DNA from 2 places in the Streptomyces sp. NPDC085866 genome. Region 2 is predicted to be linked to the other one. Evidence: riboswitches for the same ligand, from Rfam matches in the RefSeq annotation. Region 2 holds a riboswitch; the other holds the start of a gene.

Region 1 (6,953 bases), on a different contig from region 2:
GACCGGGCCGGCCTCGGCGACTGGACGCCCGACCCCGACCGCTTCCCGCACGGCCTCAAGCCCCTCGCCGACCAGGTGCACGACCTCGGCATGCAGTTCGGCATCTGGGTCGAGCCCGAGATGGTCAACCCCGACAGCGACCTCTACCGTGCTCACCCCGACTGGGTGCAGTACCAGCCGGGACGCAAGCGGACGGAACTGCGCAACCAGCTCGTTCTCAACCTCGCCCGCGAGGACGTCCAGGAGTATCTCTGGGAGCAGCTGGACGCCCTCCTGTCGAGCGCCCCGGTCGACTACGTGAAGTGGGACTTCAATCGCTGCTTCACCGACGCCGGCTGGCCCGGGGAGCCGTACCCGCAGCGCCTGTGGGTGGACCATGTCCGCGCTCTGTACGCCCTGCTGGACCGGCTGCGAGCCGCCCATCCCTCGGTCGCGTTCGAGTCCTGCTCGGGCGGCGGCGGGCGGATCGACCTCGGCGTGATGAGCCGCACCGACCAGGTGTGGACCTCCGACAACACCGACCCGCTCGACCGGCTCGCCATCCAGCACGGCTTCAGCCAAATCCATCCGGCGCGGGTCATGGCCGCATGGGTCACCGACAGCCCGAACACCCAGCTCAACGGGCGGGAGAGCTCGCTGCGGTTCCGTTTCGTCAGCTCGATGGCCGGGGTCCTCGGCGTCGGCGGCGACCTCACCGAGTGGACCGGGGAGGAGCTGGCCGAAGCCCGTCGCTGGGTGGACCTCTACAAGGAGATCCGACCGGTCGTCCAGCGCGGCGACCAGTACCGGCTGCGGCCCCCGACGGGCGGTCTGAGTGCTGTCCAGTACGTCCTCGGGGACGAGACCGTGGTCCTCGCCTGCCTCCAGGCGCAGCACTACGGCGAGCCGGTGCCGGCGCTGCGGCTGCGCGGACTCGACCCGACGGCATCGTACAAATGCCTCGAAACGGGCGAAGAGCATCGAGGGGCCGTCCTGCTGCACCACGGGCTGCGCGCCGGGCTGAAGGGTGACCTGGATGCGACGGTTCTCCGACTGCGCCGCATCTGAGCCATCTGCCCGAATTGGCGCCTTCGTTCCAACTCGCTCTGGGGCAAGGGGGCGTGGGGAGTCGGTGCGTGAGGAGCGTCATATTCGTGACCGTGCGTCGCGCGTCATGTCCACGTAATCCCCATAAAGGCGAAGGAAATTGAAAAGGGGAAGGATTCGGGAATTCACGCAGAGTGACCGGGAATTCCCGAATTCGATCACTTGGAACATCCACGCCGGGAACCGGCTGCTTGTCCGGTTGCGTCTTGCTCGCTTACGTTCGCCACCAATCCGGACGGAACGCCGAATCCTGCCGCCGCCCGGAGTCCCCACACACTTCACCCGTGTTCGGCAGGAGCGGGGGACCCGCCAGGTACGACTGCCTGTCCCGGTCTCCGGGACAGGCTGGGGTGCAGCCGCGCACCGCGCGGCCGGGCAGCTCCAGCCCGAACCCGTCAGCTCACCTCGCAGGCGCCGGAGAGGAATGCGCCATGCCCGCGAAGGGTAAGCACCGCCGCCCCAAGACCCCGCGTTTCAGCCGCTCGATCGCCGTCGCCGGAACCGGTGGTGCCGCGCTGGCCCTGCCACTCCTCGGGGCCACCGGAGCGCACGCCGCCACCACGCAACCCGTTTCCGGAAAGGCCGTGCAGTCCCTTCCGGTCGTGGAAAAGACGGCCGTGAAGAAGGCGGCCGTGCAGCGGAATTCGGGTGTGCGCACCTACACGGTGCAGTCCGGCGACTGGCTTGCGAAGATCGCCGACGCGCAGCACGTCAGCGGCGGCTGGCAGCGGCTCTACGACGACAACCGGCAGGCCGTCGGCCAGGACCCCTCGCTGATCCACCCGGGTCTGAAGCTGTCGCTCGGCGCGAAGACCGCCCGGACGCACACCGAGCCCTCCGCCCCGGCGCCGGCATCCCCGTCCCGGTCCGGCCAGGCCTCCGGTGCCGCCACCGCACCCTCCGCACCCTCCGCCCCCTCCGTGCCCTCCACCGGCTACACCCTCCCGGTCGCCGGCGCCACCATCGGCACCGGCTACCACGTGGCCGGCAGCATGTGGTCCAGCGGCTACCACACCGGCGTCGACTTCGTCGTGCCGACCGGTACCTCGCTCAAGGCCGTCGCCGCCGGCACCGTCGTCTCCGCCGGGTGGGGCGGCGCCTACGGCAACCAGGTCGTCATCAAGCTGAACGACGGCTACTACGCCCAGTACGGTCACCTCTCGCGGCTCTCCGTCTCGGCCGGCCAGACCGTGACCGCGGGCCAGCAGATCGGCCTCTCCGGCGCGACCGGCAACGTGACCGGTCCGCACCTGCACTTCGAGATCCGCACCACGCCGAACTACGGCTCGGACATCGACCCGGTCGGCTACCTCCGCTCGCACGGCGTCGCCGTCTGAGGCTCCCGCTCCGTGGGACGCGTTCTCGAGAATCACCTGCCCTGACAGGCCGCAGAAGGCCGGACCCCGATCCCGGGGTCCGGCCTTCTGCGTGTGCGCACCGTCAACGCGCCTGACCGTGGCGTTATTCCTGGATTGGCACATCATTTAAGGGTGTCTCATCTCACCGTTCGTCAACCCCTGCCTACGGTCGCGTAGGTCACATCCGAAGGTGAATCATGGTCCGACGTGGCAGACGATTCGAAGAATGACAACAGATCAGTGATCGGGTCGTACGTGGCGGTGGGGGACAGCTTCACCGAGGGCGTGGGCGACCCCGGCCCCGACGGGGCGTTCGTGGGCTGGGCCGACCGGTTCGCGGTACTGCTCGCGGACCGGCGTCCCGAGGGCGACTTCGCGTACACCAACCTGGCCGTGCGCGGAAAGCTGCTCGACCAGATCATGGCGGACCAGCTCCCGAAGGCCGTCGAACTCGCCCCGGACCTGGTGTCCTTCTGCGCGGGCGGCAACGACATCATCCGGCCCGGCACCGACCCGGACGAGGTGGCCGAGCGCTTCGAGCGGGCCGTGTCCCAGCTCACCGAGGCCGTGGGCACCGTGCTCGTGACGACCGGCTTCGACACCCGTGGCGTCCCGCTGCTCAAGCATCTGCGCGGCAAGATCGCCACCTACAACGGGCACGTCCGCGCCATCGCCGACCGGTACGGGTGCCCCGTGCTCGACCTGTGGTCCCTGAAGTCCGTCCAGGACCGCAGGGCGTGGGACGACGACCGGCTCCACCTCTCACCCGAGGGACACACGCGCGTGGCGCTGCGCGCCGGCCAGGCCCTCGGCCTGCAGATCCCGGCCGACCCGGAGCAGCCCTGGCCGCCGCTCCCGCCCAGGGGCACCCTGGAGGTCCGCCGCGACGACGTCCACTGGGCCCGCGAGTACCTCGTCCCGTGGATCGGCCGCCGGCTGCGCGGCGAGTCCTCCGGGGACCATGTGACGGCGAAGGGCACCCTGTCGCCGGACGACATCAAGATGCGGATCGCGTCGGTGGCGTGACGGCCGCCGTCCGTGCCCCGCGCCGCGAACCCGGCGGTGCGGGGCACATCCGTACCACCGCACCGACCGGACGCTCACCGCGCCCGCTCGGCCAACGCCTCCCGGCTCAGCCCGAGTTCCCGGGCCAGGGCCTCGTCCGCCCACTGCCGCGCCCGGGACCGCGGCACCGAGCCCGGGTACGACGTCAGCTGCACCGCGAGACCGTCGAGGAGCGCGGTGAGCCGCAGTGCCGCTCCCGCCGGGTCGGCGCACTCGAACTCGCCCGCCGCCACGCCCTCCGCGATGACCTCGGTGATCGCCGCCTTCCACTGCTGGTCCAGATCGCGGGTGACCTGTCGGAGGGTGGGCTCGCGCAGCGCCACCGCCCAGCCCTCGATCCACAGCCGCCAGCCCTTGGCCTGGCCGGTGGGCGCGTACCAGCGCACGGCTGCCCGCAGCCGGCGCAGCGCGGAGGCACGCCGGTCCAGCAGCCCCCGCAGATGCGCGAGGTCGTCCGCGGCCGCGTAGGTGAAGGCCTCGGCGACCAGCTTCTCCTTGGTCGAGAAGTGGTACAGCACCAGCGCGTTGCTCACGCCGAGCGCTGAGGCCACGTCGGCGATCCTCACCGCCGCCACGCCCCGCGCCTCGATCTGCTCGATGGCAGCCCGCAGCAATTCCTCCCGCCGCTCGGCCACACTCAACCGCACTCTCGCCACGCGGCCACCCTAATCCGTCGCTCACGGCCGCACGGAAAGGGCCTGGCTCCCTCGGCCACTTCGCATGCCGTGGGCCGAGGGGACCGGGCCTGTGTCAGCGGTACCACCCGAAGCGCTCCGCGATCACCGGCAGGCGGTCGGTCACCAGGGCGTGGGCGGCGGCGCGCGGCGTCGTACCGTCGGCCTCCGCGCGCGTGAGCACCAGGTCGACCAGGGCGCGCATCGAGCGGCGGATGTGCGCGAACGCCTCGTCGGCGTCCGGGCCGATGTCGCCGAACAGGGTCCACCACCACCAGGCGTTCGTGGCGGAGTTGACCACCACGTCCGGCAGCACGGTCACCCCGCGCGCGGCCAGCAGACTCTCCGCCTCGGGCAGGACGGGCATGTTGGCCGCCTCGACGATCCAGCGGGCGGCGATCCGCTGCTGCTCGGCGGTGCCGATCGCGTACGACACCGCCGCGGGCACCAGTACCTCCGCGTCCGCGGACAGCCACGCGTCACCGGGCAGTTCGCGGTCGCCGGGGCGCAGCACCGAGCGGTCGAGCGTGCCGTAGGCGTCCCGCGCGACCAGTAGCGCCTCCACGTCGAGACCCTCCGGGTTGGCGACGGTCCCCTTGATGTCGGCCACGGCCACCACCGTGAGGCCCGCGCGCGCGAGGAAGCGGGCCGTGGCCCCGCCCATCGTGCCCAGGCCCTGCACGGCCACCCGGGTGCCCCGGTACGGCACCGACGCCCGGTCCAGGGCGGCAAGCACCGACTCCGCGACCCCGCAGCCGCCCGCCAGCTCGTCCAGGCCGATGCCGTCCACCTCGACCGCGAAGGCGTCCGCGAGTCGCTCGCGGGCCGCCGCCTCGTCGTCCAGCAGCGGGTACACGGCCTGCACGGAGGAGACCAGGCCCGCCTCCGCCGCCGCACGGTCCACCAGGTCCTGGGTGAGGCCCAGATCCTCGCCGGTGGTCCAGAAGCTCTCGATGTACGGCCGCATGGCCCGCAGGTAGCGCACGAGCAGCCCGTACGCCCCGGGGTCCTGCGGATCGCAGTCGATGCCGCCCTTGGCGCCGCCGAGAGGGACGTAACGGCCCTCGGGGTCGTAGTGCAGGGCCTCCTTCATCGTCATGCCCCGGGCGAGTCCGGTGACCTCCTCCAGGGTGCAGCCGGGCCGCATCCGCAGCCCGCCGCTGGCCACGCCCCGCACCAGCCGGTCCACGACCAGGAAACCCCGGCGGCCGGTGATGTGGTCGGTCCAGACGAGCGACATCAGAGGGGCGGTCATGGGGTCTCCCGGGTGAGGGTTACTGAATCGCAAGTCAGTATTTGGATCCGGTGGACGGCCTGTCAACGTGCGACGGACCCTCAGCGGTGCGTGCAGGAGGCCGGGCTGTGACCCCGGCCACCCCGGCCTGTCTGCGGCGCCGACCATAATGGAGGACCTCAGCGACTCCACCAGGAGGTACCGTGACCGGTTTGCGTTCCCAGAGCTTCGGGCTCGGCATGCTTCAGCCCGAGGCCTTCGGCGCGGAACCGAGCGGTGAGCGCATGGCCCGCATCCGCCGCTCCCCCCACTTCAAGGACGGCGTCTTCCAGAACCCCGGCGGCACCGCCCGCACCCGGCCCTCCGGTTCCACGCTCGACTTCGCCAAGGTGTTCCTGGACAAGGACACCCGGCCGCTGCGCGCCCCCCGTGGCACCGTCCCGGTGCACGCCACCACCCTGGCCGACCTCGCCAAGCCGCCGGTCACGGGGCTGCGGGTGACCTGGATGGGCCACTCCAGCGTGCTCGTGGAGATCGACGGCCACCGCGTCCTGTTCGACCCCGTCTGGGGCGAGCGCTGTTCCCCGTTCCCCTTCGTCGGGCCCAAGCGGCTGCACCCGGTGCCGCTGCCGCTGGCCGCGCTGGGCCCGGTCGACGTGGTGGTCATCTCGCACGACCACTACGACCACCTGGACATGCCCACGATCAAGGCGCTGGCCGGCACGGACACCGTGTTCGCCGTGCCGCTCGGTGTCGGTGCCCATCTCGAGCACTGGGGGGTGTCCGCGGACCGGCTGCGCGAACTCGACTGGCACGAGGCCACCAAGATCGGCGGACTCACCCTCACCGCCACCCCGGCCCGCCACTTCTGCGGCCGCGGCCTGCGCAACACCCAGCACACCCTGTGGGCGTCCTGGACCGTGGCGGGCGAGGAGCACCGCGTCTACCACAGCGGTGACACCGGCTACTTCGAGGGCTTCAAGGACATCGGCGACGCCCACGGCCCGTTCGACGCCACGATGATCCAGATCGGTGCGTACAGCGAGTTCTGGCCCGACATCCACATGACTCCCGAGGAGGGCCTGCGCGCCCACCTCGACCTCCAGGGCGGCGCCCCGCACGGAGTGCTGCTGCCGATCCACTGGGGCACCTTCAACCTGGCCCCGCACCCGTGGGCCGAACCCGGCGAGTGGACCAAGGAGGTCGCCGAGGAGGTCGGTCAGGCGGTGGCGCTGCCCCGACCCGGCGAGCCCTTCGAGCCCGCAGGCAAGCTCCCCGCCGAGCCCTGGTGGCGAGGAGTCTCCGGAACCGTCCGCCGCACCTGGCGCGCGCTCGGGGCGCTGGCCGCCGAGCCCGGCGTGCGCAAGGGGCTCGACCACGGGTGATCGACGGCCCGCGCGTTTCTCCGGATAAAACGTACAATTATTGATGAAGTGTACGTCGTATCCGGAGTGCGGCCATGGCGCGGCGAGACAACCCAGAAAGACGGGGGCGCCTCAGTCGTCCCCGCGTGCTCGCCGCGGCCGTCGACCTGGT
Region 2 (6,953 bases):
CCGGTGTGGTCACCACCAGCCGGCCGCGCGCCCCGGCCGCCAGGTCGGCCACCGCGCCCTGCGTGATCAGGCGCCCCTGTGCCATCACCGCCGCGTGCGTGCACACCTGCTCGATCTCGTCGAGGAGGTGGGAGGAGAGGAAGACGGTCGTGCCGTCGGACGCCAACTCCCGGATCAGGGCGCGGATTTCCCGCATGCCCTGCGGGTCGAGGCCGTTGGTGGGCTCGTCCAGGACGAGCAGCTTGCGCGGCTGGAGCAGGGCCGCGGCCAGGCCCAGGCGCTGCTTCATGCCGAGCGAGTACGCCCTGGCCTTCTTGCCCGCGGCGGCCGTGAGGCCCACCCGGTCCAGGGCGCCCGCGACACGGGTCCGCCGGGTGCGCGGGTCGGCGGTGGGGTCGGCGGCGTCGTAGCGCAGCAGGTTGTCCCGGCCGGAGAGGAAGCCGTACAGGGCGGGGCCCTCGATCAGCGCGCCGACCTGCGGGAGGACGGCTCGGCCGGCGCGGGGCATGGGGCGGCCCAGGACGCGGGCCGTGCCCGAGGTCGGCTCGATCAGGCCCATCAGCATGCGGATGGTGGTGGTCTTGCCCGAGCCGTTGGGGCCGAGGAAGCCGAAGACGCTGCCCGCCGGGACGGTCAGGTCGAGACCGTCGACGGCGAGCTGTCCGCCGCGGTAGCGCTTGGTGAGGCCGCGCGTCGCGATGACGTGCGCCGGCGCGTCCCCCGAGTCCTGCTCCGTGGCGGACGGTTCGTCCATCGGCTCCCTCGATTCGTCGTGTCCCGTACCCCGGAAGGGTTACTTCCCTTCGTTGGCCGCCTTGACCAGCGTGTCCTTGGTGACCGCTCCGGCGTACACCTTGCCGTCGTCGGTGATCAGGGCGTTGACCAGGCGGGTGGAGAAGACCGTGCCCTTGCCGAACTTCCCGGAGACATGGTCGCCGAGCGAGCCGAGGAAGCCGCCGAAGGCGCCGCCCTCGGAGCCGGACGGCATGCCGCCCTTGGCGCCGGTGTCGAAGGTGGCGACGGACGTCCAGCCCTTGCCCAGCACGTTGGCCCCCTTCAGGCCCTGGGCGAAGTCCTCACCGGACTTCGGGGCGTGCTCGGGTGCCTTGGACTCCTTCTTCTCCTCGGTGACCTTCGCGCCCTTGGGCGGGGTGAAGTCGAAGGTGGAGGGGGCCGGCTTGGCGAAGGAGACCTGGGTGAAGCCCGCGTCGAGCACGGCGGCGCCGCCGCTCTTCGGGGTGAGCGTGAACTTGAGCGGCATACCCGTCTTCGCGTCCACGGCGATGCTGATCGCGCCGACCGTGGTGCCGGACTGCTTGGGCTTGATCACCAGCTTGTAGGCATCGCGTCCGGCGACCTGCGCGGTGCCGTCGACGGTCACGGACGTGGTGTCGTCGACCGACTTCAGGGCCTCGTCGGCGAAGTCCTTGGGCGTGGCCGGCGGCTCGGCCCGGTGCCCCTTGCCGGAGTCGGCGGCGGTGCCGTGGAAGACCTCGTTGCTCTTGCTGTCGTAGCCCCAGACGTCCTTGCCTTCGTGGATGAGGCTGTACTCGGCACCGCTCTCCAGCAGCGACAGCTTCTGCCGGTCCGGGCCGTCGGTCGCCACACGCAGGGTGTGCGTCCCGGAGACCAGCTCGGTGAGCTTGGACTTCGGGTCGGCGGAGGAGCCGTCGCCGCCCCGGGCCGCCCCGGACGCCAGGCTGCTCTCCAGGCCGCCGAGGTTCGGCAGGCCGAGGTCGGTGCTGACCTTCACCGTGCCGGACAGCTGCTGCACGTCCGACTTGGCGATCTTCTCGATGAGCTGCTGCGCGGTGATCTTCGGCAGATCGGGGGAACCGGAGTCGGCGAGAGCCGGGACCAGCCCGATCGTGGCCGCCGCCACCCCCACCACCGCGACCGGGACCACGTACCGGGCGGCTTTGCGGCGCCCGTTGGGCAGGTCCTCGCCCTGCCCGGCGCCCATTGCCTCGTCGGATTCGTACGGTGCCATCTGTGCCTTACCTCCGTCGTCGGCGGCGGCTGTCCCCACACTGGTCCACCTGAGCCGCCATTCTCACCCGAATCGGTGAGGAGTGGTGATTTCCGTGGTTTCCATCTGACCAAATCGGCCGTGAGGAAGCGTCAGACCACGGAGCCAACTCCGTGTACGCCTGCGGTATGACACACGAGGGCGGTGCCTCCCCCGACCCGTAGGGGTCGTGCGGGAGACACCGCCGTCGAGCCAGGTGCGCGACGGGTCAGCCGGCCCGGTGCACCACCGCGTCGCACAGCTCGAGCAGCGCCGCCTTGGCGTCGCAGTCCGGCAGCGGGGCCAGCGCCGCCCGCGCCTCCTCCGCGTACCGGACGGTGTCCCGGCGGGCCTGCTCCAGCGCGGGGTGCGCGCGCAGCGCGGTCAGCGCCTCGGCGTGCCGGGCGTCGTCGCTGAGGTCGGAGTCCAGCAGCTCGCACAGCGCGATGTCCTCGGCCAGGCCGAGGCGGGCGGCCCGCTCGCGCAGCCGGAGCACGGGCAGCGTCGGGATGCCCTCACGCAGGTCGGTGCCCGGGGTCTTGCCGGACTCGTGCGAGTCGGAGGCGATGTCCAGGACGTCGTCCGCGAGCTGGAAGGCGACTCCGAGCCGTTCGCCGTACTGGGTGAGGACGTCGACGACCGTCTCGTCGGCGCCGGACATCATCGCGCCGAACCGGCACGACACGGCCACCAGGGAGCCCGTCTTGCCGCCGAGCACGTCCAGGTAGTGGTCGACCGGGTCACGGCCGTCCGAGGGGCCCGCGGTCTCCAGGATCTGCCCGGTGACCAGCCGCTCGAACGCGAGGGCCTGGACCCGGACCGCCTCGGGGCCGAGGTCGGCGAGGATCTGGGAGGCGCGGGCGAAGAGGAAGTCGCCGGTGAGGACCGCGACCGAGTTGCCCCAGCGGGTGTTGGCGCTGTCCACGCCGCGCCGCACGGACGCCTCGTCCATGACGTCGTCGTGGTACAGCGTGGCGAGGTGGGTCAGCTCCACGACGACGGCCGACGGCACGACGCCCGGCGCGTACGGATCGCCGAACTGCGCCGCGAGCATCACGAGCAGCGGCCTGAACCGCTTCCCACCGGCCCGTACGAGGTGCTGCGCGGCCTCCGTGATGAACGGGACCTCGCTCTTGGTGGCTTCGAGCAAGCCTTCCTCGACAGCCGCCAATCCGGCCTGGACATCGGCTTCCAGAGCCTGGTCCCGCACGCTCAGCCCGAACGGCCCGACGACGGTCACGAGGGGTCTCCTGTCTGCTGGTGTCTGCTGGCGATTACACGGTTTGTCGATAGGTCGTTGCCATCACTCAAGTCAGCGTATCCGGTCCTGTTTCGATCACCGATAGCGCCCACCGGTCCAGCCCGGGCGGTATCGGATCACGGCCGGTATGTTTTTGATCATCTGATAAGTGTGGGTACACAACGACTTAACAGGATCTCGCCCGATTTGTCGCGAACCGCGCGGCGGGCGAGGTACTCCTTTTGCGCCACACCCGGCGAATCTCCCGAATCCCCCATGTCTGATTTGATACTCTTTGCCATTTCGTGAATTGGGTCACGCGCGCCCATGAATCGGCCACTCGGCACCACCCCCGTTCTCCCCTTGCCGCATTGGCCAGTTGAGCGTTGGCAACCGCAAAGGATCAAGTGCCCCATTCGGAACAGATCAAGGTCAAATGCCTCTTTGGGTGAATCCAGTACTTGTTCCTGACATGTGCTGTCGCATAGCTTCCGGGCCAGTCAGACGAACGCCGAATCCTGCCGCGTCTGACACCACCCATCGACGAACTCATTCGTACGGCAGGAGCGGGGGACCCAGGTAAGCCGCCTGACCGGACGACGCACGTCGCGCCGGGACGGCTAGGGGTGAAGTCGTGCCTCCCCCCAGAGGAACGGCCGGGCACCTCCCCGCCCGAACCCGACAGCTCACCTCGCAGGCGACGGAGAGGAACGTCCCCATGCCTGTTGCCGCTCAGCCCCGCCGCACCCGCACCAACCGCCTCGTCCGCAAGTTCGCCGTCATCGGCACCGGCGCCGCCGTGCTCGCCCTTCCGCTCATCGGCGCGACCAGCGCCTCCGCCGCCACCCCCACGGCCGCCACGGCGTCCACCACGCTCGCCGGGTACCCGAACAACCTCGACGGCTGGATCCGTGAGTCGCTCGCGATCATGGCTCAGAAGGGCATCCCGGGGACGTACAACGGCATCTACCGCAACGTCATCCGCGAGTCGTCGGGCAACCCGGCGGCCATCAACCTCTGGGACTCCAACGCGGCCAAGGGCATCCCGTCCAAGGGCCTGCTCCAGGTCATCGACCCGACGTTCAACGCGTACCACGTGGCCGGAACGTCCTACGACATCTACGACCCGGTCGCGAACATCACGGCCGCCTGCAACTACGCGGCCGCGCGCTACGGGTCGATCGACAACGTCTTCGGCGCCTACTGACCGGCGCCCACGGCGGGCCACTACTGATATCCCGGTCAGTCGGTCGGGAACAGTCTTTCGAGGACGACGGCGATGCCGTCGTCCTCGTTCGACGTGGTGATCTCATCGGCGACGGCCTTGAGTTCGGGGTGGGCGTTGGCCATGGCGACACCCCGTCCGGCCCAGTCGAACATGGGGATGTCGTTGGGCATGTCGCCGAAGGCGAGCGCCCGGTCGGCGGCGATCCCCAGGTACTCGGCGGCCAGCGCCAGCCCCGTCGCCTTGGTGACCCCGCACGGCTGCAGTTCCACGGTCCCGGGCCCCGACATCGTGACCGTCGCCAGCGAGCCCACCGCCGAGCGAGCGATCGCCGCCAACTCGTCGTCGGACAGCGTGTGGTGGCGCAGCAGCACCTTGCTGATGGGCTCGCACCACAGGTCGTCGCGGCGGCCGACCTGCACGGCGGGCAGGGTCGGGTGCGGCATCAGATACCCGGGTTCGATCAGGGTGAGCCCTTCCACACCGTCCTGGTCGACGGCCGCGTAGACCTGCCCCACCTCGGCCTCGATCTTGCCGAGCGCGGTCTCGGCCAGTTCCCGGTCCAGCCGGACCGACCACAGCAGACGGTCGGCGCCGGCGTCGTAGACCTGCGCGCCCTGCCCGCACACCGCGAGCCCCGTGCTGCCGAGGCCCTCCAGGAGGGGCCGTACCCGAGGAGCCGGGCGGCCCGTCACCACCAGGTGCCGGGCGCCGGCCCGCGCCACCCGCTCGAGCGCGGCGCGCGACCGGTCGGAGACGGTGTCGTCGCCGCGCAGCAGCGTCCCGTCCAGGTCGGTGGCGATCAGTGAGTATGCGGGGGGTGCGGCCATGATCAGAGAATACGGATCGCACGCCCCGCCGACTCACCCTGAAGTTGCCGGACTTGTGTGCTCCTCGACTCCAATTGGCGCCTGCGGGCCACCTGATGGTGGTGGCGTCGACGTGATCGGACATGCCGGTGAGCGAGACGGCGTCCTGCACGGCTCAGCCGTGTGCCGCCGCCAGGTGCCCGGCCAGGCGCGGCGAGGCGAACTCCGTGCCGCAGACGAAGCGCATCACCGGGCCGTACGAGGACGCCGCCGGGAGGCCGGTGAAGTACAGGCCGGGGACGGAGGAGACGTACCCCGGTCCGAGCCTGGGCGTGCCCCGGCTCACCGCCAGCCGGGTGCGCAGCTCATGACCGAGGAAGTCCATCGCGGCGATGTTCACGCGGTAGCCGGTGGCCGCGATGACGTGGTCGGCCGAGAACCGCTCGGTGCGCTTGCCGTGGGTGCTGACGGTGAGGACCGGGCTGCCGTCCGGGGCCTCGGCGCCCACCACCCGCTCGACCTCCTGGACCTGCACCTTGCCCTCGAAGCGGTCACGCAGCCACCAGGCACCGAGCGGGCCGAGGACCCGGCGGACCAGGTAGTGGCGGGTGCGGGCGGGCAGGAAGCGGTACGGGTGGGGGTAGTGGCTGAGCGCCCACAGGGACCAGGCACGGCCGAAGGGCGACTCGGGGCGCAGCCTCGGCTGGCCCCAGGGCGGGGCGCCGAAGGCGACCCGGCCGCGGCCGCGCGAGACCACACGCACCTGGGCGCCGGCCTCGGCCGCGAGGGCGGCCGTCTCCAGCGCGGACTGGCCGGCGCCGACGACGATCAGCTCCTTGCCGGCGAAGCGGGTGAGGTCGTGGTGCTGGGAGCTGTGGGAGACCGGACCCGTGGGCGCCGGGCCGTCGGCCGCCGCCGGCGCCAGCTCCGCCGGGAGGTGGGCGAGCCCGGACAGGCCGGTGGCGACCACGACCGCGCGGGCGGTGAACATCTCCCCCGAGTCCAGCTTGAGTTCGAACCCGCCGCTCTTGTCGCGGTCCACGGAGACCACCCGGACCTGCTCCAGGTCGGGCAGCAGCTTCTCCTGGAACCACTCGCCGTAGGCGATGAAGGTCTCCACCGGGACGATGTCCTCGTCGGTCACCAGCCGGCGGACACCGGCCGCATCGCAGTAGTCGGCGAGGGTGTGGCCGGGCTGCGGGCAGTCGAGGTTGGAGGCGGCGGGGGTCGACTTGAGGAGCATGCCCTCGGGCATGTGGGCGCGCCAGCTGACCATGGGGTCGCCGAAGACGCGGACGGGGATGCCGCGCGCCCGCAGGTGGGCGGCGGTGGACAGGCCGTACGGCCCGGCCCCGATGACTGCAACCGGTCGAATCACGAAGTCCCTCCCCAGGACGCGGTGCGCCACCTTCGTGGCCTTGCCTACTTCGTGGTGGGAGTGGTGCTGCTGCCGCGGCGATTGGTGCGCCACAGCTGATACAGGTGCTTCGCGCCCGGGCGCACGAAGCGGGCGAGCATCGTGAGGAACGGCATCGGGTCGTCACCCGCGAGCCAGGCCAGCTCCGTCCCGCTCGCCTTCGCCGGCACGTGCGGCGTCGTGTAGCCGCTGCGGCGGTAGGCGAGGAGGGCGGGCAGGTCGATGTTCTCCACGACGAGACGGTGACCGGCGCG

What was found. A riboswitch is a leader RNA that binds a small molecule or an ion and turns the genes downstream of it on or off. The one in region 2 is predicted to bind cyclic di-AMP.
Region 1: it holds a riboswitch for cyclic di-AMP, as region 2 does, so the genes downstream of both, ACIF83_RS08835 (peptidoglycan DD-metalloendopeptidase family protein) here and ACIF83_RS25835 (transglycosylase SLT domain-containing protein) in region 2, are expected to answer to the same signal.

Annotation. Positions count from the first base shown of each region.
Region 1 is NZ_JBITSQ010000003.1:442,848-449,800, reverse strand. Features, by position in the region: gene ACIF83_RS08840 (alpha-galactosidase) at 1-1,047, shown strand, start outside; cyclic di-AMP (ydaO/yuaA leader) riboswitch at 1,351-1,513, shown strand; gene ACIF83_RS08835 (peptidoglycan DD-metalloendopeptidase family protein) at 1,518-2,423, shown strand; gene ACIF83_RS08830 (SGNH/GDSL hydrolase family protein) at 2,685-3,470, shown strand; gene ACIF83_RS08825 (TetR/AcrR family transcriptional regulator) at 3,545-4,165, opposite strand; gene ACIF83_RS08820 (Glu/Leu/Phe/Val dehydrogenase dimerization domain-containing protein) at 4,260-5,438, opposite strand; gene ACIF83_RS08815 (MBL fold metallo-hydrolase) at 5,621-6,802, shown strand; gene ACIF83_RS08810 (TetR/AcrR family transcriptional regulator) at 6,928-6,953, shown strand, end outside.
Region 2 is NZ_JBITSQ010000010.1:130,399-137,351, reverse strand. Features, by position in the region: gene ACIF83_RS25850 (ABC transporter ATP-binding protein) at 1-754, opposite strand, end outside; gene ACIF83_RS25845 (outer membrane lipoprotein carrier protein LolA) at 794-1,990, opposite strand; gene ACIF83_RS25840 (polyprenyl synthetase family protein) at 2,238-3,248, opposite strand; cyclic di-AMP (ydaO/yuaA leader) riboswitch at 3,748-3,963, shown strand; gene ACIF83_RS25835 (transglycosylase SLT domain-containing protein) at 3,967-4,455, shown strand; gene ACIF83_RS25830 (HAD family hydrolase) at 4,491-5,303, opposite strand; gene ACIF83_RS25825 (FAD-dependent oxidoreductase) at 5,458-6,660, opposite strand; gene ACIF83_RS25820 (ATP-grasp domain-containing protein) at 6,705-6,953, opposite strand, start outside.